4 regions of the Haloechinothrix sp. LS1_15 genome follow, and region 1 is predicted to be linked to each of the others. Evidence: riboswitches for the same ligand, from Rfam matches in the RefSeq annotation. Region 1 holds a riboswitch; each other region holds the start of a gene.
What was found. Region 1 has a riboswitch for cobalamin ahead of cobN (cobaltochelatase subunit CobN). Riboswitches for the same ligand answer to the same signal wherever they lie in the genome.

Region 1 (5,043 bases):
CCGTCGGGGCGTTGCCGATGGCCACCACGGATCCGGGCAACCGCTCCCGCCACAGCTCCAGCGCGGCCGCGCTGCGCGTGGTACCCAGCCGCCCGGCAAGCTCGGGCACCGAGGGATCGGCCAGGGTGCACAGCACCTCGTTCCCGGCGGGCAGGCGCTTGCGCGTAACCCCTCCCGCGATCATCTTCGCGTCGGTGAGCACCGGTGCACCCGTGGCCAACGCCCGATGCCCTTCAGCCACCACATTCGGCGCGTAGTCGAGGTCACCGGGCAGGTCCACCATCCCGCAGGCATGGATCATGCGGACCGCGACGCGCTCCACGTCCGCGGGGAGGTCTCCGAGTTCGGCCTCGGCGCGGATCGTGGCGAACGAGCGCCGGTAGATCTCGGACCCGTCGCGCAGGTACTCGAGAGGGGACTCGAGCGGGTGATCGGTCACGATCGGCGTCCTTCCCTGGAGTCGGTGCTGTTCCTGCCATCGCCCATGGCGCGCGCCAACGACGCCGCCAACGTCACGGTGGGCACCCACCGCCCGTCGACCCGGTAGCCGCCCTCCTCGGCAGCCAGTACGTCGACCACGGTGGTTCCCGCCGCCCACGGCTTCCCGCAGCGGCGCTCGCACCCGGAGAAGTGTGCCGCCGCGGCTGTCCCGGCCAGCGCGCCACCTGCCGTGCGGATGAGCTCGCTCACGTCCGCGCGCACGTCGGCGCGCGCCTTGTCGCAGCCGGGTGCCCCGATGCAGGCGGTGACCCGGTGCCGCGGCTCTCCGTCGCTGACCAGCAGGCCGTCGGCGGCCAGCCGCCTTGTGACGCTCGCTGCCGCGGTCGCTTCGAGATCCGGAAGCACTACCGACCGCCATGGCGTGATCACCAGCCGTGGCGCCTCGGTGGCCAGCGACCGAGCGGCCGCCGAGGGCAGCGCGCCGAGCGGCACACCAGCGACGACACACCAGCGTTCACCGCGGGCATCGTCCTGCCGGTGGCCGCCGAGCGCGAGCTCGCCGCCAGGGGTGAACGAGCACGGTGCCTGCGGGTGGCAGGTCACCTCGGCTGCCACCGCATCGACCAGCGATCCCCACGCCCCGCCCCCGGTAACGAGCTCGCGCACCTGCCAGGCGTCGCCGCGCGAGGAGGCGAAGGCCACGGCTGCCGCCACCAGCGCCGCCACCGCGTCGCCGGTGCGCACCCGCAGCCCGGTGTCGGCACCGGCGAGCAGCACCGCCCCGGTGTCCGGAGTCACCGCGCGCCAGCACACATCGATCCGGTCACCCGCGATGTCGCCTCGGCCGTCGTCCAGGCCGAACAGGAACCGGCCGGGTAGCCCGGCCAGCTCCGCCCGCGCGCAGACCGCGCGATCCAGCTCGCCCACCAGGGCACGCACGTCGGCGACACCCCCGGTCAGCCCGCTGACCGGGGAGGCCAGGATATTGCGCACCCGCTCGTGGCTTGGCGAGGGCAGCAGTCCCGCCTCGGCCAGCCGATCGGCCAGCTCGCCCAGCATCGCCTGCGCGAGCCCGCGCAGCTGCACGTTGCCCCGGGATGTCAGATGCAGCACACCGTCACCGAGCTCCTCGGCGCAGGCGGCCAGCTCGACCAGCTGGCCCGCTGCCAGCTTGCCTCCCGGCACACGCACCCTGGCCAGCCGCCCGTCGGCGGCGTCGTGAGTGGTCAGCGCGCCGGGGCAGGCGTCGGGGCGTTCCCGGTGAGCGGTGCCCGCCCACGGGGCGGGGTACGGATCCGGCATGGCTGTCACTGTAGATTGTGTGCTGGCACCTCGGCTTGACGCGGGCTCCGGCCCCGGCGAGAGTGAGGTGCGGGCAAGCCCGCTGGAAGTGGAGGAACCCGGTGCGAGTCCGGGGCGGTCCCGCCACTGTGAGAGGGGAGCGAGCCCCAGCCCGGATCACGGGCCGAGGTCACGGGCGCCGGAACGGCAGCGTCTGGAAGGCCGGGGCGAGCGACGATCCTGCAGCCAGGAGACTCCAACCAGCGACGACCGACCAACCGGGGCGCGGACACCCCGAGAGGAGCCGAGACCACCGTGATCGTTCTGCTGTCCACCTCGGACACCGACCTGCTCAGCGCACGTGCCAGCGATATGGGGTACCGCCTTGGCAATCCGGCGCGTATCGACCTCGACGAGCTGCCCGGCCTGCTCGACGGCGCCACGATCGTGGTGGTGCGCATCCTCGGTGACGAGCGGGCGTGGAAAGAGGGTCTCGACGCGGTACGCGCCAGCGGGGCGCACGTGGTCGTGCTCGGCGGTGAGCAGGCGCCGAACGCCGAGCTGATGGAGCTGTCCACCGTGCCAGCCGGAATCGCCCGCGAGGCACACACGTACCTGGCGCACGGCGGTCCGGAGAATCTCACGCAGCTGCACCACTTCCTGTCCGACACGCTGCTGCTGACCGGCGACGGCTTCGACCCGCCCGCCGAGCAGCCGTCCTGGGGTTTCCTGGAGCGTGAACCGCGGTCGATGGACGGGCCCGTGGTGGCGATCCTGTACTACCGGGCACACCACTTCGCAGGCAACACCGCGTTCGTGGAGACCCTGTCGCGTGCCGTCGAGGACGCGGGCGGTCAGGCGATGCCGATGTACTGCGCCACGCTCCGCACCCGCGAACCGGAGATGATCGAGCAACTCCGCGCGGCGGACGCGGTGCTGGTGACGGTGCTCGCGGCCGGGGGGACGCGACCGTCCGCGGTGAGCGCCGGTGGCGACGACGAGGCATGGGACGTCGCCGAGCTGGCCGAGCTCGACATCCCGATGTTGCAAGCACTGTGCCTGACCAGCGACCGGGACGAGTGGTGGGACAACGACGAGGGCGTGTCCCCCATGGATGCCGCCTCGCAGGTCGCCGTGCCCGAGTTCGACGGCAGGATCATCACCGTGCCGTTCTCGTTCAAGGAGACCGACGAGGACGGCCTACCGCGCTACCTCCCCGACGCCGAACGTGCGAGCCGGGTGGCGCGGATCGCGCTGGGGCATGCGCGGCTGCGGCACACCCCGCCGGAACAGCGCAGGATCGCGCTGGTGCTGTCGGCCTACCCCACCAAGCACTCCAGGGTGGGTAACGCTGTCGGGCTGGATACCCCGGCCAGCGCGGTGCGGCTGCTGCGCACGCTGCGCGAGCACGGCTACGACCTTGGTGACGGCATCCCCGGGGTGGAGACCACCCCGGCGGGTGCCGAGTCGTCCCGGCAACCGACCCCTGGCGAGGACGTGGAGCGCTCCGAAGCGCCCGAAGGCGATGCGTTCATCCACGCTCTGATCGCCGCTGGTGGCCAGGATCCCGAGTGGCTCACCGAGGAGCAGCTCGCGGGCAACCCGATCCGGGTACCCGCCGCCCGCTACCGCGCGTGGTTCGAGCAGCTGCCCGCCGACCTGCGCGAGCAGGTCGAGCAGCACTGGGGCCCGCCCCCTGGTGAGCTGTTCGTCGATTACTCGCGCAACAGCGAGGGCGACATCGTGCTCGCCTCGCTGCAGGCGGGCAACGTGCTGATCATGCTCCAGCCACCGCGCGGCTTCGGCGAGAACCCGATCGCTATCTACCACGACCCGGACCTGCCGCCCAGCCACCACTACCTCGCCGCGTACCGGTGGCTCGAAGCGCCGCGGAGCGAGGGCGGGTTCGGCGTGCACGCCGTGGTCCATCTCGGCAAGCACGGCTCACTGGAGTGGCTGCCCGGCAAGAACGCGGCCCTGTCGGCCTCCTGCGCGCCGGATGCGGTGCTGGGCAGCGTGCCGATGATCTATCCCTTCCTGATCAACGATCCGGGCGAGGGCGCCCAGGCCAAACGCCGGGCGCACGCCACCATCGTCGACCACCTGATCCCGCCGATGGCTCGCGCGGAGAGCTACGGCGACATCGCGCGGCTGGAGCAGCTGCTCGATGAGTACGCCAACATCTCCGCGATGGATCCGGCCAAGCTCCCGGCGATCCGGGCGCAGATCTGGACGCTGATCCAGGCCGCCAAGCTGGACCACGACCTTGGCATCACCGAGCGTCCGCACGACGCCGAATTCGACGACTTCCTGCTGCACGTGGACGGCTGGCTGTGCGAGGTCAAGGACGCCCAGATCCGCGACGGGCTGCACGTGCTCGGCCACGCACCCGAAGGCGAGGAGCGGGTCAACCTGGTGCTGTCGATGCTGCGCGCGCAGCAGATGTGGGGCGGCCAGGCCGGTGCGGTGCCTGGACTGCGTACCGCGCTCGGGTTGAAGGAGAACTCCGATGCCGCCAGCACCGAGGTGGACGCGATCGAAGCCCGCGCGCACGAGCTGGTCGCGGCGATGGAGCGCAGCCGGTGGGACGCGGCAGCCGTACCGCAGGTGTGCCGGGCGGTACTCGGGGACGACGGTGCCGCCGCCGACGTCTCCCGGGTGTTGGAGTTCGCGGCCACCGAGATGGTGCCTCGGCTGGCGGGCACCACGGGTGAGCTGGACTCGGTGACACACGCGCTGGACGGCGGCTACATCCCGGCCGGACCGAGCGGTTCGCCGCTGCGCGGGCTGGTGAACGTGCTGCCGACCGGGCGCAACTTCTACACCGTAGACCCGAAAGCCATTCCCAGCAGGCTCGCTTACCAGACCGGCCAGTCACTGGCCGACTCGCTGCTGCGGCGCTACCGCGAGGACACCGGTGACTGGCCCCGCTCGGTGGGCCTGTCGGTGTGGGGCACCTCGGCGATGCGCACCGCGGGCGACGACGCGGCCGAGGTGCTGGCGCTGCTCGGCGTCACCCCGGTCTGGGACGAGGCCTCACGCCGGGTCAGCGGCATCGAGGTCATCCCGCTCGAGGAGCTGGGCCGCCCTCGGATCGACGTCACCGTCCGCATCTCCGGTTTCTTCCGCGACGCCTTCCCGCACGTGGTGGAACTGCTCGACGACGCGGTGCAGGCGGTGGCCCAACTGGACGAGCCTGCCGACCAGAACTTCGTGCGCGCCCACGTCGCGGACGACCTGGCCGAGCATGGTGACCGGCGCCGGGCAACCACCCGCATCTTCGGCTCGAAACCGGGCTCCTACGGCGCGGGCCTGCTGCAG
Region 2 (5,043 bases), on a different contig from region 1:
GGGTGCGCGCCGCGGTGTCCATGACCGTGAGGTACGCGGCGCCGAGGAAGACGCAGGCAGGGATCAGCACCCGGTTGTCCGGACCGAGCATCATGCGGACGATGTGCGGGATCACCAACCCCACCCAGGTGATGACACCGCCAACAGCCACGGTTCCGGCGACCACGACGGCCGCAGAACACAGCAACACCCAGCGCAGCACCGCAGGCTCGACGCCGAGCGCCCGTGCGTCATCGTCGCCGAGCGCCAGGATGTTGATGCGCCATCGCAACACCAGCATCGTCGCCACACCGGCCAGCACCGGCAGCGCCGCGATGGCGACCTTGTCCCACGTGGCCGTCGCCAAGCTCCCGAGGAGCCAGAATACGATGCTCGGCAGGTTCTCCTCCGGATCGGCGAGGTAGGTGACCCCGGAGACCAGTGCGGCGAAGAAGCCGCCGACCACGATGCCCGCGAGGATCAGCATCAGTACCGTGCGGCGTCCGTGCACCTTGCTGAGCACCATCGCCGCGATCAGCGCAAGGAAACCGAACGCGAACGCCCCACCGACCAGCAGCACCGAGCTTGCCCCAAGTAACAGCGCCAGCGCCCCACCGAACGACGCTCCCGACTGGACACCCAGGATCTGCGGGGAGACCAGCGGGTTCCGCAGCACACCCTGTAGTACCGCACCAGCGCAGGCCAGGCCCGCTCCGACCAGCATGGACAGCAACACGCGCGGCGCCCGGACCGCCTCGACGATCTGTTGCTCGGTGCCGCTCCAGCCTGCCTCCAGCGGCACGATCTGGCTCGCCAGGATCCGCACCACAACGTCCGGCGGGATCGCCAATCGACCGAAACCGAGCGCGAGCACCCCGGCACCAATCGCGGCCACGGCCAGCCAGACCATGACCGTCGCGGTAGACAAGCGCCCGAGTCGCCGTGTGGACCCGGCCCAGCTCGCGGTGGTCTCCGGTGTCCGGACCACCGGTTACTCCCGCAGGACGCGGTCGTAGCCCGCGGTACCGGCGTTGAGCTCGGCCCGCAGGATCTCGCGGATCTGCTCATCACTGACCGCCTGCTGGTCGTACAGGAAGTCGTAGTGCTCCCGGATTTGCTCCGGCAGGTCCACATCGATCCCGTCCGGGTGCAGTAGCTGCGCGAGCCACTGCCACATCAGCGGTGATTCGTGACTCGGTGGGTCCCAGCGGTAGCCACCCAGCGGTACCTGGTACACGCGGCGCTCGGTGACCGCGGTGAGTTCCCGCCAGGCCGGGTGTTCGGCGACGTCGTCGACGGTCGCATCGTCGAAGCTGCCCACCAGGATGACGTCCGGGTCCCACGCGGCGACCTGCTCCGGCTCGACGACGTGCCGCCCGGTGATCTCGGCGGCCGCGTTCGTGCCGCCTGCCAGCTCGATGTAGAAGTCGTTGTAGGTGTCCGACCCGGACACCCGGAGCTCCTCGGCCATGCGGTGGAAGTACAGCACCGACGGCCGCTGCTCCGGCGGGTCGAGTTCCGCCAGCTCGCGGCGCACCTCGTCGTGCCAGTCGAGGATCCGCTCGGCCCGGTCATCCTCGCCGATGGCGGCACCGACCATCTTGAGGGCGGCTTCGAGCTCGTCCTGGGTCGACGAGGTCAGCGCGGCGGTGGTCAGGCCCGCGTTCTCCAGTGGTCTGACGATCTCGTCGCCACGGTCGGACCATTGCAGCACCAGGTCCGGATCGAGCCCGGCGACGGTCTCGATGTTCGGCGCGAACGACTCGTCGGTGATGTCGCTGGGGATCTCTGAAGCCTCGGGAAAGAACTCGCCGAGGATGCCGTCCTCGATCGCCTTCGCCGAGCTCGGATTCATGCCTGCCAGACGGTCGGTACCGCCGTCCAGCGCGATCACCATCGCGGCGTGCGGGATCGGAATGGTCACGATCCGCGACGCCGGCTCGTCCAGGGTCAGCTGAGTACCGCGTAGATCGGTGAAGGTGACTCCCCCACCCGTACCGGCGTCACCGTCGCGTTGCGATGCGTCGCTCGCACATGCGGCGATGAGTAGTACTGAACACGCGGAAACGGCCGACAGAGAGTGTCGTAACGACACGGATACCGCATCCTTCCACTCATCTGTCGAGTCGGATGCTTTTCGACGACGTGGCGTCGACGAAGAGCCCCTCCTCGAGAGCTGCATTCGTCCCACCCGCGCAGGCGACCTGGCTCGTCCCCTCGGGGACTCACAGTTGCGGGACAGCGCCGGATTCACACCGGACTTCGCTGCACGCGTGGCTGGGCCAGGCTAGCAGCTCACCGCACGACGGTCGTCACCGTCGTGGGCATGCTCACGGTGTCACCGCGCCGACAGTCGGTGGTGGAGGTTCGGCTGAGTGGCCGACACTGGAACCACGTGCGAGCGCACCCCGTCCCAGGGTGCGACACAGGGAGGGTGCGTGGTGCAGGAATACGATCTCGTGGTACTCGGCGGCGGAGCCGCCGGACTCGCCGCCGCGTCGACCGGCGTGCGGCAGGGTGCGACCACATTGCTGGTCACGGAATCACCACCGGGCGGGGACTGCACGTTCACCGGGTGCGTGCCGTCGAAAACGGTGATCGAGGCGGCCGCGGCCGGGTTGCCGTTCGGCAGGGCCATGGCCAGGGCCCGGGAGGTGGTGGCGCGGATCGGGGCGACCGAGGACGAAAGCGTGCTGCGGGCACGCGGCATCGACGTGATGCGGGGGCACGCCCGGCTGCTCTCCCGCGACCGCATCCAGGTGGGAACGCGCGTGGTGCGCGCCCCGCGGATGGTGCTCGCCACGGGCAGCGCCCCGATGGTGCCGCCGATCGGCAACCTGGCGGACGTGCCGGTACTGACCACCGACACGGTGTTCGACCTGGAAGCCGCTCCGGACTCGCTGGCCATCCTCGGTGGCGGGGCGAACGGGTGCGAGCTCGCCCAGGCCTTCGCACGGCTCGGCATTCCGGTATCCCTTGTGGAGTCCGAGGGCACGTTGCTTCCCGGAACGGACCCGGATGTCTCGGCGCTGATCGGCGAGTCGCTGGCCGCGGACGGGGTGGACGTGCGGGTGGACGCGCCGGTGTCCTCGGTGCACGGCGATGGCCAGGAGATCACTCTGACGGCCGGCTCCGCGACACTCTCGGCGCAGCGCCTCCTGGTCACCACTGGGCGCGCCCCGGTGACCGCGGACCTCGGGCTGGACGCCGCGGGCGTAGCTACCGACCATCGCGGGTTCGTCGTGGTGGACCGCCACCTGCGCACCACCGTGCCCGGCATCACCGCGGCGGGCGACGTGACAGGCCTCTCCGGGCACACCCACGCCGCGTATGCGATGGGGCGCGTCGCGGCGACGGCGGCGCTGCGACGTACCAGGAAGCCGGTGTTCGGCACCGGCGCGATCCCGGAGGTGGTGTTCACCACGCCCGAGGTCGCCACCGTGGGCACGTTCGAACACGACGTCACCGATCACCGGGTGCGGGTGGCCTACCTACCGATGGCCGAGGTCGACCGGGCGGTGACCGCGGGCGCCACCACGGGGTTCGTCAAGCTCATCGCCGGCCCACGGCGCGGTCTCGGACGGCTCGGCGGCGGCAAGCTGCTCGGCGCCACCGTGGTCGCCGAACGCGCGGGCGAGCTGATCAGCGAGGCGACACTGGCGATCGACACCGGCATGTTCACCGGCAGGCTCGCCCAGACCATCCACCCCTACCCCACCTGGTCGATCGCGCTGCAGCAAGCCGCCGCCCAGTTCTTCGGCAGTCACGGCGGCCGCACCGCCCGCCGCGCAGGTGGGTGAGGGGGTGCGAGCCGAAGGACTCCCTGGGTACACACGATGCACCCAAGAGGCCCTTCGGCTCAGGCCCTGCGCACGACCGGATGGAGCCGAAGGGACCCTTGGGTACCACATACGCACCCGCGGAGTCCTTCGGCTCGCACCCCACCCAGGTATCCTGCCGGAAGCAGTGTCGGTGACAACCGACCACAGGCGAGCACAGGCGACGACGCCCGGCAAGGAGAGAGCATGGCCACGCGGGTTCCCAAGGAAGGCTCCGAAGCTCGTTACCTGCACCGATTCCCCGCGTTCGAGGAGTTGACGCAGTCGGAGGTCAACGCGATCGTGCGGGCGAGCACGCGCGCGAGCCTGCCCGCGAACTGGGCCCTGATCCACGAGCAGACGCCAGGGGATGCCTGCTACATTCTGCTGTCGGGCATCGTCGGGATCTACTCCGGGCAGGATCTGGTGGCCGAGCTCGGGCCAGGCGATGTGGTCGGGGAGATGGCACTGCGGCACGGGCGACTGCGTTCGGCGACCGTGTCGACACGAGAGCCGGTTGAGCTGCTGCGCATCGACGGTGGCGACCTCGATCGGCTGCTGGAGCGGGTCCCCGCGTTCCGCCGGGTGCTCGACACAACCGGCCGGGACGGCGACACGGCCGGCGCCTGAGACGGCGCGGCGGTAGTACCACCGGCGGGTCACCCGGGCTTTTCCGCCACCAGCAGCGCGTAACCGATCACCCCATCGGACACCGCCTCGCGCGCCAGCGCGCAACTGCGCAGCACCGCATCGACGTCGACCCCGGCCCGGTGGAGCTGCCCGAAGGAGGTCATGCGCAGCAGCCGGATACGAGCATCGATCTGCTCGACCATCCGCCGGATCGCGTCGTCGTGACGCTCGGTGTGCACCACGGCCAGCCCCGCCTGCGCCAGGATCTCCCGGTAGCCCTCCGGCGACCGGGCATCGGCGAGGCAGGCCACCCAGGCCCCGAGCGTGGCCAACTCGTCACCAAGCTCGCCCCCGGAGACGGTGACGTCGCTGATCCCGACCCGGCCGCCCGGCCGCAGCACCCGCGCGAACTCGGTGGCCGCGCTCGGCTTGTCCGGGAAGGTACACAGCGCGCACTCGCACATCACCACGTCGAAGGTGGCGCCGGGCAGCGGCAGGCTCTCGGCGTCACCGGCATGGAAACGCACCTTCGCCCGCAGGCCGGCGCGCTCGGTCTCGTCGCGGGCGGTACGCAGTGCGTCCTCGCCGAGCTCCACTCCGTCGACGGTGACGTCGT
Region 3 (5,043 bases), on a different contig from region 1:
ACGCAGTCGATACCGAAGTTCAGGTGCACGGACTCGTCACGGAGGATGTACTGGTACTGCTCAGCGATTCCGACCATCTTGTTCCGCCTGCCGAGCGAGAGCACCTGGGCGAAACCGGTGTAGAACCACATGCCCTCGACGACCACGTAGAAGGCGATGAGGTCACGCAGGAACTCCTGGTCTCGCGCTACGGTCCCGGTGGCGAACGAACTGTCCTGCAGGTGCTGCGTGTAGCGCAGCGCCCAGGCATCCTTGTCGGCGATCGACGGTACCTCCCGGTACATATTGAACAGCTCACCCTCGTCGAGGCCGAGACTCTCGCAGATGTACTGGAAGGCGTGGGTGTGCACCGCCTCCTCGAAAGCCTGGCGCAGCAGGTACTGTCGGCATTCCGGGTTGGTGATGTGCCGGTAGACGGCGAGCACGAGGTTGTTGGCCACGAGTGATTCCGCTGTGGCGAAGAAGCCGAGGTTGCGCTGCAACATCAGCCGCTCGTCGCCGGTGAGCCCGTCCTCGCTCTTCCACAACGCGAGATCGGCGTGCATACCGACCTCGGTCGGCATCCAGTGGTTGGCACAGCCCGCGAGGTACTTCTCCCACGCCCAGTGGTACTTCAGCGGGAGTAGCTGGTTGACGTCGGCACGGGCGTTGATCATCGACTTGTCGTCGACGGTCACGCGGGCCGCTCCCCGATCGATGGTGCCGAGCCCTATCGCCCCCGCAGGGTAGGTGTCCGTGGTGTCCGTGGTGGTCGCGTCGCTGGCGGATGGCGTCATGTGATGCTCCTGACAGTGCTGTCGCGGTGGTTGGCTGGCCGGCTACTGCGCTTCGTCGCGGGCGGTGCGTGTCGCCGCATCGCAGGCGCGCCGGTCACTGGCACGCCTCGCAGTCCTCGTCGCCGGTGCCGCAGGAGTAGGTCACCGTGGCTGGGACGGCATTGAGCGCACCGTCGGCGCGGTCCAGCGTGCTCTTCTCCACGCGGGTGGCCGCCCGCGTGCGCAGGTAGTAGGTGGTCTTCAGCCCCTTGCGCCACGCGTGCCGGTACAGCTCGTCGAGCGCGCGGCCGCTCGGCGTGTCGATGTAGAGGTTCAGCGACTGTGCCTGGTCGATCCACTTCTGCCTGCGCGAGGCGGCTTCGACCAGCCACCTGCTGTCGATCTCGAACGCGGTGGCGTACAGCCGCTTCAGCTGTTCCGGCACCCTGTCGATCGTGGCGAGGCTGCCGTCTTGCCGCTTGAGCTCAGCGGCGATCTCTTCGTCCCACAGGCCGTGGCGCTTGAGGTCCTCGACGAGGCACGGATTGATCACGGTGAACTCGCCGGACATGTTCGACTTGACGTAGAGGTTGCGGAACACCGGTTCGACCGAGGGCGACACGCCGCAGATGTTGGCGATGGTCGCCGTCGGCGCCACGGCCAGCACCGTGGAGTTACGCATCCCCCGCTGCCGCACCCGCTCACGCAGTGCCTGCCACGCGAGGGTGGTCGATGTGTCGACATCGCACTCGCCGTCCTCGCGGGATCCGGCGAGCAGCCGGAGCGAGTCGATGGGGAGTATCCCTTCGCTCCACAGTGATCCTTCGTACGACTCGTACCTTCCCCGCTCGGCTGCCAGCCTGCTCGACGCGTCGATGGCGTGGTAGCTGACCAACTCCATGCTGCGGTCGGCGAACTCCACCGCCTGCTCGCTGTCGACGGGCGCGCCGATCGCGAACAGCGTCTCGGCATAACCCATGACGCCGAGACCGATGGGGCGGTGCCGCAGGTTCGCCGCCCGTGCCTCGTCAACGGTGTAGAAGTTGATGTCGATGACGTTGTCGAGCATGCGCACGGCGGTGCGCACCGTGCTTTCCAGCAGGCGATCGTCGATCCGGGCACCGGAGAGGTGCGCGGCCAGGTTCACCGACCCCAGGTTGCACACCGCCACCTCCTCAGCACTGGTGTTCAGGGTGATCTCGGTACAGAGATTGGAGGAGTGCACCACACCCGCGTGGCGCTGCGGTGAGCGCAGGTTGCAGGGATCCTTGAAGGTGATCCACGGGTGGCCGGTCTCGAACAGCATGGTCAGCATGCGCCGCCAGAGGTCAACCGCCCGCACCGTCCGGTGCACGCGGATCTCGCCGCGTCGCGCCGCGTGCTCGTAGGCGCGGTAGCGCTCGGCGAACGCGTGGCCGTAGAGCTCGTGCAAGTCGGGTACCTCGTCGGGGGAGAACAACGTCCACTCGCCGTCGGTGACGACCCGCCGGAGGAACTCGTCCGGCACCCAGTTCGCGGTGTTCATGTCGTGGGTCCGCCTGCGCTCGTCCCCGGTGTTCTTGCGCAGTTCGAGGAACTCTTCGATGTCGATGTGCCAGGTCTCCAGGTAGGCACAGGCCGCACCCTTACGCTTGCCTCCCTGGTTGACCGCGATCGCGGTGTCGTTGGCGATCTTGAGGAACGGCACGACGCCCTGCGATTTCCCGTTGGTGCCCGCGATGTGTGCACCGAGCCCGCGCACCGGCGTCCAGTCGTTGCCCAACCCGCCCGAGTACTTCGCGAGCAACGCGTTGTTCCGGTACGAACGGAAGATCGCGTCCAGGCTGTCGTCTACAGTGGTCAAGAAGCATGAGGACAGCTGGGGGCGCGTGGTGCCCGCGTTGAACAGCGTCGGTGTGGATGCCATGAAGCGGAACGTCGACAGCAGCTCGTAGAACTCCACGGCTCGGCGGTCGGGGTCGTCCTCGCGAAGCGCCAGCCCCATGGCCACCCGCATGAAGAACGCCTGTGGCAGCTCGTAACGGATCCCACCGTCGTGCAGCAGGTACCGGTCGTACAGGGTGCGCAGCCCGAGGAACTCGAAACTGAGGTCCCTGTCCGGCACCAGCGCAGCGCCCACCCGTGCCAGGTCGAACCGCGCCATCGCGGGATCGAGCTGGCCCAGCTCGACGGCGCGATGTACGAACGCGGTGAAGTAACCGGGGTAACGTTCACGCATCTGCTCCTGATCCGGCCGGTGCGACGCGCCAGGTCGCTCAGCGGTCGACCCGCCAGCTACGGCAGCCGCCAGGTAGGACAGTGCCTCCCCGCGCAGCGTGTCCAGCAGCAACCGCGCGGTCACCCGGGAGTACCCGGGTTCGGTCTCGATCAGCGTGCGCGCGCTCATGACAAGTGCCTCGTCGAGTTCCGCGGCGCTCATCCCGTCGTACAGGCACGGCCAACAGGCGTCCAGCACCGCGGCCGGATCCACCCCGTCCACGTCCCTACAGGCCTGCTCGACCACCGCCCGCACCCGGCTAGCGTCCAGCGGGTACCGCGCTCCCCCGGCGTCGACGATCGACACCTCGGGGGGCGATGGTGCGGCGTACAGCGTTTCGGTCACCGTTGCTCTCCTCTCGCGAGCTCGAACGACGATGCCCGGTACCTCGACGCGAGCGCGCGAGAGCGCGATGACCACCCCGGCCACCGGCACGGCCGGCTCCCGGTGCCACCGGATCGCCTGCGCGGACCCACCCTCGAGGTCCCGGACGGCGCGCACCGCGTGGTGCGCGCACCGATGGCAGGTCTTCGGACTCGCGGGCGTTCGGCCACGCCGGCCGTTCCTACTGGCCGTCGCTTCCCAGGCGCGGCGCGCCCAGTGCGTGATGACGGCGGTCGTTCCCACTCACCGCTGCGGGGCAGTCCCGGATTCGCACCGGGTTCCCTGTTGCCACACCGGGTGCGGCGGCACCCGGTGAACCATCGGCAGCATGCACCCTACATGTTGGGGCCGCCGGAGCAACGACTCCCATATAGGCGTGTCGCTTGGGGGTGGCGATGAATCTCGCGGACGGCCGCGGCTCAGCCGGTCCGCTGGTGTTTGCGGAGTTCCTTGCGGCCAAGGGAGGCTTTGTGCACCTCGTCGGGGCCGTCGGCGAAGCGGAGGGTGCGGATGCCCGCGTACCATTCGGCCAGCGGGGTGTCCTGGCTCAACCCGGCGGCGCCGTGGATCTGGATAGCCTTGTCGAGGATCCATTCCACAGTGGCCGGGGTGGCGACCTTGATGGCCTGGATCTCGGTGTGCGCGGCCCGGTTGCCCTCGGTGTCCATCAGCCACGCGGCTTTGAGTACGAGCAGCCGCAGCTGCTCGATCCGTACCCGCGTCTCGGCGACCCAGTCACGGATCACGCCCTGCTCGCCGAGCGGACGACCGAAGGCGACGCGATCGCCCGCGCGCTGGCAGGTCAGCTCGAGCGCGCGTTCGGCGATGCCGATCGAACGCATACAGTGGTGGATCCGTCCCGGCCCGAGCCTGGCCTGCGCGATGGCGAACCCGTCGCCCTCGTTGCCGATCAGATTATCCGCCGGTACCCGCACGTCCGAGAAGGACAGCTCGGCGTGTCCGCCGTGGTCGCTGTCGTCGTAACCGAACACCGTCATGCCACGCTCGATCGTCAGCCCCGGCGTCTCACGCGGCACCAGGATCATGCTCTGCTGGCGGTGGGGATCGGCTTCCGGGTCCGTCTTGCCCATCACGATGAATACCGCTGCCTCGGGGTTCAACGCCCCGGTGATCCACCACTTGCGACCATTGATGACGTACTCGTCGCCGTCGCGGGTGATGCTGGTGGCGATGTTGGTCGCATCGGAGGAGGCCACCTCCGGCTCGGTCATCGCGAACGCCGAGCGGATGCGGCCGTCCAGCAGCGGCTCCAGCCACTCCTTCCGCTGCCGCTCGGTGCCGAACATGGACAGCACCTCCATGTTGCCAGTGTCCGGCGCGGAACAGTTCAGCGCCACCGGCGCCAGGCGAGGGCTACGCCCGGTGATCTCGGCCAGCGGGGCGTACTGCAGGTTCGTCAGCCCGGCACCGTCGTCGCCGGGCAGGAAGAAGTTCCACAGCCCCCTGGCACGCGCCTGCTGCTTGAGCTCGGCGACCACTGGCACCGTGGCCCACGGGTGCTCGCGCCGGGTCAGCTGCCTGGCGAACTCCGGCTCCGCCGGGTAAACGCACTCGTCCATGAACGCCGTCAGCCGCGCCCGCAACTCCTCGGTGCGCTCGTCGAACGCGAAATCCATCAGCTCTCCT
Region 4 (5,043 bases), on a different contig from region 1:
CCAGCGCCGGAACCGTGACCACCTCGACCACGCCGTCGCCGCGGGTGATGTGGCGATGACCGAGGACGGTGCGTGTGTGGTCATCGCGGCCCTACCCGACGAGATCGGGATGCAGCATCTCGGCGAGCGATTCTACTGTGGATGCTGCTCGCACGCCCGCCCACCGGTCGGGGAAGCCGAACTCGAGCACGGTGCCCTCGCTCACCGCGGTGAGGTTCGCCAGAGCCGGATCGTTCATGATCGCCTCGACGTCCTCCTCTGCGTCGGAGGGCGTGAGCTCGGGACCACAACAGGTGTCGACCAGGATGTAGTCCGGATCGCGCTTGATCAGTTCCTCCGTGCTGACCGTGTGCGGGCCGGAGACATCCAGATCACCGAAAGCGTTGCGCCCACCCGCCATCTCGAAGATCTCGGTGGAGAAGTCCAGGCCGCCGGTGACACGGAAGCCGTCGGAATCCGGCCGGGCGATCGCCAACGTGGGCTCGTGATTCGCCTGTGCGACGGCCTCCTCGACGCGCTCGATGGTTCCGGAGAACTCGGCGATCAGCTCGTCGGCGCGCTCGCGGACATCGAAGATCTCGCCGAGCTGGCGCAGGTCGCTATAGACGTTGTCCATGCTCTGCAACTCGGCCATGCGCTCGCCGTCGGCGTCGGGGCAGGCGACTGCGGACAGCCAGGTGTCCACGCCGATAGCGGCCAACCCGTCTCGCGAGCCGATGCCCTCCTCGGTATACAGCCGGTAGGCGCTGGTGAGGATGAAGTCCGGCTCGTAGGAGAGCACGGTTTCCCTGCTCGGTACCCGCTCGTAGAACGGTTGCCCCGCATGCGCCCCGGCGTACTCCTCGAGGATCTCGTTGTTGATGAACGCGGTAGCGACCAGCCGATCCTCGATTCCGAGGGCATAGGCCATCTCGATAGCCGGCTGGTAGGCGGCGAACACACGCTCGGGCGCCTCGTCGGTAGTGATCTCCACGCCGCAACTCGTGATCGTCTCGGTGGCCTGCTCGCCCCCGTCGCTGCCACCGTTACCGTCGGTGGCTGCGCAACCGGCTACGAGGAGCGTGGTGATCGCGGCTACCGAGGCGGTCCGGAGGCCCTGGCGGGTGGCTACTGTCACAGCCATCGGGCCTCCTCTCAGAACAGCTCGGGGTGGATGGTCGCGGCGATCTCGGCGATCACCGGAGCGCTGCGCACTCCTGCCGAGCGGTTGGCGAAGGTGAACTCGTGTACGTTGCCCTCGGCTACCGCTTCGATGTTGGCCAGCGCCGGATCGGACAGGATGGCCTCGACGTCGTCCGCGGCGTCGGCCGCGGTCATCTCGGCGTCACAGCAGACGTCGACGAAGATGTGATCGGGATCGCGAGCGATCATCTCCTCGGTACTGACGTCCATGTTGCGCCGTTGTTCGAGATCTGCGAAGGCGTTCTCGCCCCCGGCGTGTTTCACCAGTTCGGTGGTGAAGTCCGGGCCCGCTGCCACGCGGAACCCGTCGCCGTCCGGGCGTGCCACGGCCACCGAGGGCCGTTCGATCCCGTCTCCGGCTTCGCTGACGGTGTCTCGCACCTCGTCGATCGTCGCCTGCATGTCCGCGACGATCTCCTCGGCGCGGTCACTCGCGCCGAAGACCGTGCCGAGCTCGCGCAGATCCGAGTAGATCGCCTCGATGGTGACCGCGGAGGGGTCGATGGTCTCGTCGTCCATGCCGTCCTCGCTGGGGCACAGCGGGCTGAAGATCCAGCTCTCGATGCCGAGCTCGCGCAGGCTAGCCCTGGTGCCGAACTGCTCGTCGGTGAAGGCTCCGTTGAATCCCGACAGCACGAAGTCGGGCTCGGTCTCGAGCAACGCCTCGCGGCTGGGCAGGTTCTCGTAGTACCGCTGGCCCTGCTGCGCCTCGGCATACTCCGGTAGCACTTCGGCGTCGAGGTAGGCGGTGCCGACCAGGCGGTCGCTGACACCGAGGGCGTGGGCCATCTCGATGGCGGGCTGGTAAGCGGCGAAGAGCCGCTCGGGCGGCTCGTCGACGGGGACGTCGACGTCGCAGTTTCGGATGACCTCTGCTTGCTCCTCCTCGGAGCCGGGGGCTTCATCGGTACCGCAGGCGGCGAGGCCGAGGGCGAGGACGGCGCAGAGGGACAGGGTGACGCGGGCGCGCGACGCACCCGGCGATCGGCGGTGGCTCGACGGTCGTGATGACCGCCATGATGATGTTGTCAAGCAAACCATCCTTCGTGGCTCGTCTTGCGTCGGTCGCCGTAGCCGGTCTCCTGGCTCCCGGAGTTGGGCTGATGCCCTGCCCGTCCCGCCTTCCCAGGCGCTGTGCGCCCAGTGGCGTCATGGGACGGGCCCTCCGGTCACAGTGGCGAGGACCGCGCCGGATTGGAACCGGCTTCCCGTGCACTACGGCAACGTCATCTTCACGTGTTCGGGTGATTCAACATCTCACCCGAACACCGGGGACGGCAAGTGCACCCCATACCCCTGGTGAGCGTGGTCACGCTGCACACTGGGTTAGTGAAACGGGTTCGTGCCGCTGAAGATGCAGGTCTGGCCATGCGGCGGCGAACCAGCGAGCCGGTCGCGACGCGATCGCGTGGCGGCAGGCACAACTCGAGGAGGTAACCGTGTTCGGCACAGCGGTAACGGTGTTCCGGGCCGTGGCCATCGCGGAGGCGCTTTCCTGGGTGGCGTTGCTCGCTGCCATGTTCGCCAAGTACATCCTCGGCCTCGGTGAGGGCGGCGTTCCCGTCGCCGGCTTGGTGCACGGTGTGCTGTTTCTCGCCTACGTCGCGGTGACGCTGGCGACTTTCCGGGTGTTCGGCTGGAGCTACCGCACGCTGGCGCTGGCGCTGGCCGCGGGCGTGCCGCCGCTGTTCACCTGGTGGTTCGAGGCGTGGGCATTGCGGACCGGCAGGCTCGACGGTCCCGGCTGCACCGGCCGTGGTGGTGTGGCGCTGGTGACTGGTGAGCGCCCGGCCATGGCCTGAGCTGCCCCGCGCGTGTCCCGATGCGAGCGGAGCGCGGACTACGGCGAGCGCCGTGGCAGTGCCGCTGTGTGGTGGAATCCCGACACCTTTTCGGAGCAATGGCACCCGATCGGCGGATTACCTTAACGCGCTTCTCGCGACTACGTTGGGGTGCGGTACGGGAATCCGGCTCATGCGGGGCGCATCGAGTTCGGGGACGTGCCGGTGCGGTCCCGGTACGTGTGCGCTTTGACGTCTTCGAGTCGTGCCGCTATTCAGTGTGGACAATAGATGCTTTTCTGCTCGGGCGCGATGGCGTGGTCCCGGTTCGTGCTCGCGCGTCCCCGGACGATCGGGTGGAGAGGCAACTGCGGAACACCGTAAGGAGAGGGCAGTGGTTGCTCGCTCGGTTGGCGGGCCGGTTGATCGCGCCGCCACGCGGCTCAGCGGACTGGATGTGTCGTTCCTGTGCCTCGAGGGCAGCCATCGCCCTATGCACCTGGGCGCCGCGCTGGTGTTCGAACCCGACTGCCCGGTCCATCCGGCCCGCATCGGCAGGCTGCTGGCCGAACGGGCGGCTGCCGTGCCGGAGCTGGCCAGAACCGCGACCGACACCTGGTGGCCACCGGCAGGCAAGGCCTGGCGCCGGTGCCCGACCTTCGACCCCGCCGATCACATCCATACCCACATGCTCGCCCGTCCCGGCCAGCCGGAACAGCTCGAAGCCGCCGCAGCGACCGTGATGGCACAGCCGCTACTCGAGGGCCGGCCGCCGTGGGAGGCGCACGTGTTCGGCGGCGTGGCGCACGGCCGGTTCGCCGTGGTGTTCAAGATGCACCACGCCCTCGCCGACGCGGCCGGTTCGTTCTCGGTGGCCGCGCCGCTGCTGGACGGGGTGCCGCCAGGGCGTGGGCGGCAGGCGCGGCCTGCCGACTCGGACCCATCAACCCCGCCAACGCTGCCGGGGCCCGCGGCGTTGGCGGGCTGGGCCGCTCGCACATTACGGGACTTGCCCGGCACCGCAGCCGATGCGGTCGCGGCGGCATCCGGGGTGCGCAGGCGGGTAGAGCGGCTGGCGGGCGTGGCATTGTCGACGCTCGCCGCGGTGCGGCCGCTGGCTGCCAGCTCCCCTGTCACCAGCATGCTGGCAGGATCCTCCCGGCGGGAAGCCGCCTTCGTCCGGCTGGACACCGATGAGATGCACCGCGTACGCAAATGGACGGGAGGCACACTTAACGATGTGGTGCTGTCGGTCATCGCGGGCGGACTCGGCGACTGGATCCGGAACCGGGACGGCGCCGCGGCAGGCAGTGAATGGAACCTGCGCGCGTTCGTTCCGGTGAGTGTGCGGAGCAGGCGCGACGCCGCGGGCGAGGGTGGTAACCACCTGTCCGGATACTTGTGTGACCTGCCAGCCGGGACCACAGACCCGATCGAGCGAGTCCGGATGGTGACCGGTGCCATGCAGCGCAACAAGCGTCGCGGGCCCGAGCGGGGCGCGGGGGCCTTCCCGCTACTCGCCGAAGCTGTTCCCGCCGGGATGCATCGGGTGACGACCCCGTTGGCCGCGCAGGTATCGCCGCTGCTGTTCGACACGATGGTCAGCACGGTGCCGCTGCCAGACGTGCCGTTAGCTCTGGACGGTGCCCGGCTGCGGCAGATCTGGCCACTGGCTCCGCTGGCACTCGGTCAGGCACTGTCCGTGGCGGTCACCGTCTACCGCGGCAGTGTGCGGATCGGGGTGCTCGCGGACCCGCAGGTGCTCGGTGAGGTCGGTGGGCTCGGCGATGCCATCGCCAAGGCGTTCACCAACCTCCGCAACGCCTGCGAGGGTGACAGCTAAGGCGGGCCCTCAGCCCTGGCAGTGTGACCACGGCCGGAGCCGCCGGACCTCGGTGGCGGGTTGTCGCGCGTCAGGAACGGAAGTCGCCCGCAGCCTTGCGCACCCGGGTGAGCAGGTCGATGAGCTGCTCGGTCTGCCGGTGGGTGAGCCCGTGCAGCCCGAAGTCGATCTCGTTGACGGCCGTGGTTGCCTGCTTGCGGCGCAGGCGGCCCTCCTCGGTGATCTCGACGAGGGTGG

Region 2: linked by a shared signal. The riboswitch ahead of F8178_RS14365 (ABC transporter substrate-binding protein) and the one ahead of cobN (cobaltochelatase subunit CobN) in region 1 are both predicted to bind cobalamin.
Region 3: linked by a shared signal. The riboswitch ahead of F8178_RS05505 (ribonucleoside-diphosphate reductase subunit alpha) and the one ahead of cobN (cobaltochelatase subunit CobN) in region 1 are both predicted to bind cobalamin.
Region 4: linked by a shared signal. The riboswitch ahead of F8178_RS13925 (ABC transporter substrate-binding protein) and the one ahead of cobN (cobaltochelatase subunit CobN) in region 1 are both predicted to bind cobalamin.

The regions. Positions count from the first base shown of each region.
Region 1 covers NZ_WBXM01000009.1:91,245-96,287, forward strand. The annotation lists gene F8178_RS14865 (precorrin-8X methylmutase) at 1-439, opposite strand, end outside; gene cobG (precorrin-3B synthase) at 436-1,743, opposite strand; cobalamin riboswitch at 1,835-1,979, shown strand; gene cobN (cobaltochelatase subunit CobN) at 2,038-5,043, shown strand, end outside.
Region 2 covers NZ_WBXM01000008.1:204,711-209,753, forward strand. The annotation lists gene F8178_RS14360 (iron ABC transporter permease) at 1-967, opposite strand, end outside; gene F8178_RS14365 (ABC transporter substrate-binding protein) at 971-1,903, opposite strand; cobalamin riboswitch at 2,160-2,286, opposite strand; gene F8178_RS14370 (FAD-dependent oxidoreductase) at 2,418-3,779, shown strand; gene F8178_RS14375 (cyclic nucleotide-binding domain-containing protein) at 4,005-4,427, shown strand; gene F8178_RS14380 (methyltransferase domain-containing protein) at 4,457-5,043, opposite strand, start outside.
Region 3 covers NZ_WBXM01000003.1:60,955-65,997, reverse strand. The annotation lists gene F8178_RS05510 (ribonucleotide-diphosphate reductase subunit beta) at 1-776, opposite strand, end outside; gene F8178_RS05505 (ribonucleoside-diphosphate reductase subunit alpha) at 871-3,357, opposite strand; cobalamin riboswitch at 3,516-3,733, opposite strand; gene F8178_RS05500 (acyl-CoA dehydrogenase family protein) at 3,816-5,033, opposite strand; gene F8178_RS05495 (phosphotransferase family protein) at 5,033-5,043, opposite strand, start outside.
Region 4 covers NZ_WBXM01000008.1:124,018-129,060, reverse strand. The annotation lists gene F8178_RS13935 (iron ABC transporter permease) at 1-84, opposite strand, end outside; gene F8178_RS13930 (ABC transporter substrate-binding protein) at 92-1,123, opposite strand; gene F8178_RS13925 (ABC transporter substrate-binding protein) at 1,135-2,214, opposite strand; cobalamin riboswitch at 2,237-2,417, opposite strand; gene F8178_RS13920 (DUF3817 domain-containing protein) at 2,622-2,984, shown strand; gene F8178_RS13915 (wax ester/triacylglycerol synthase family O-acyltransferase) at 3,358-4,806, shown strand; gene F8178_RS13910 (MarR family transcriptional regulator) at 4,877-5,043, opposite strand, start outside.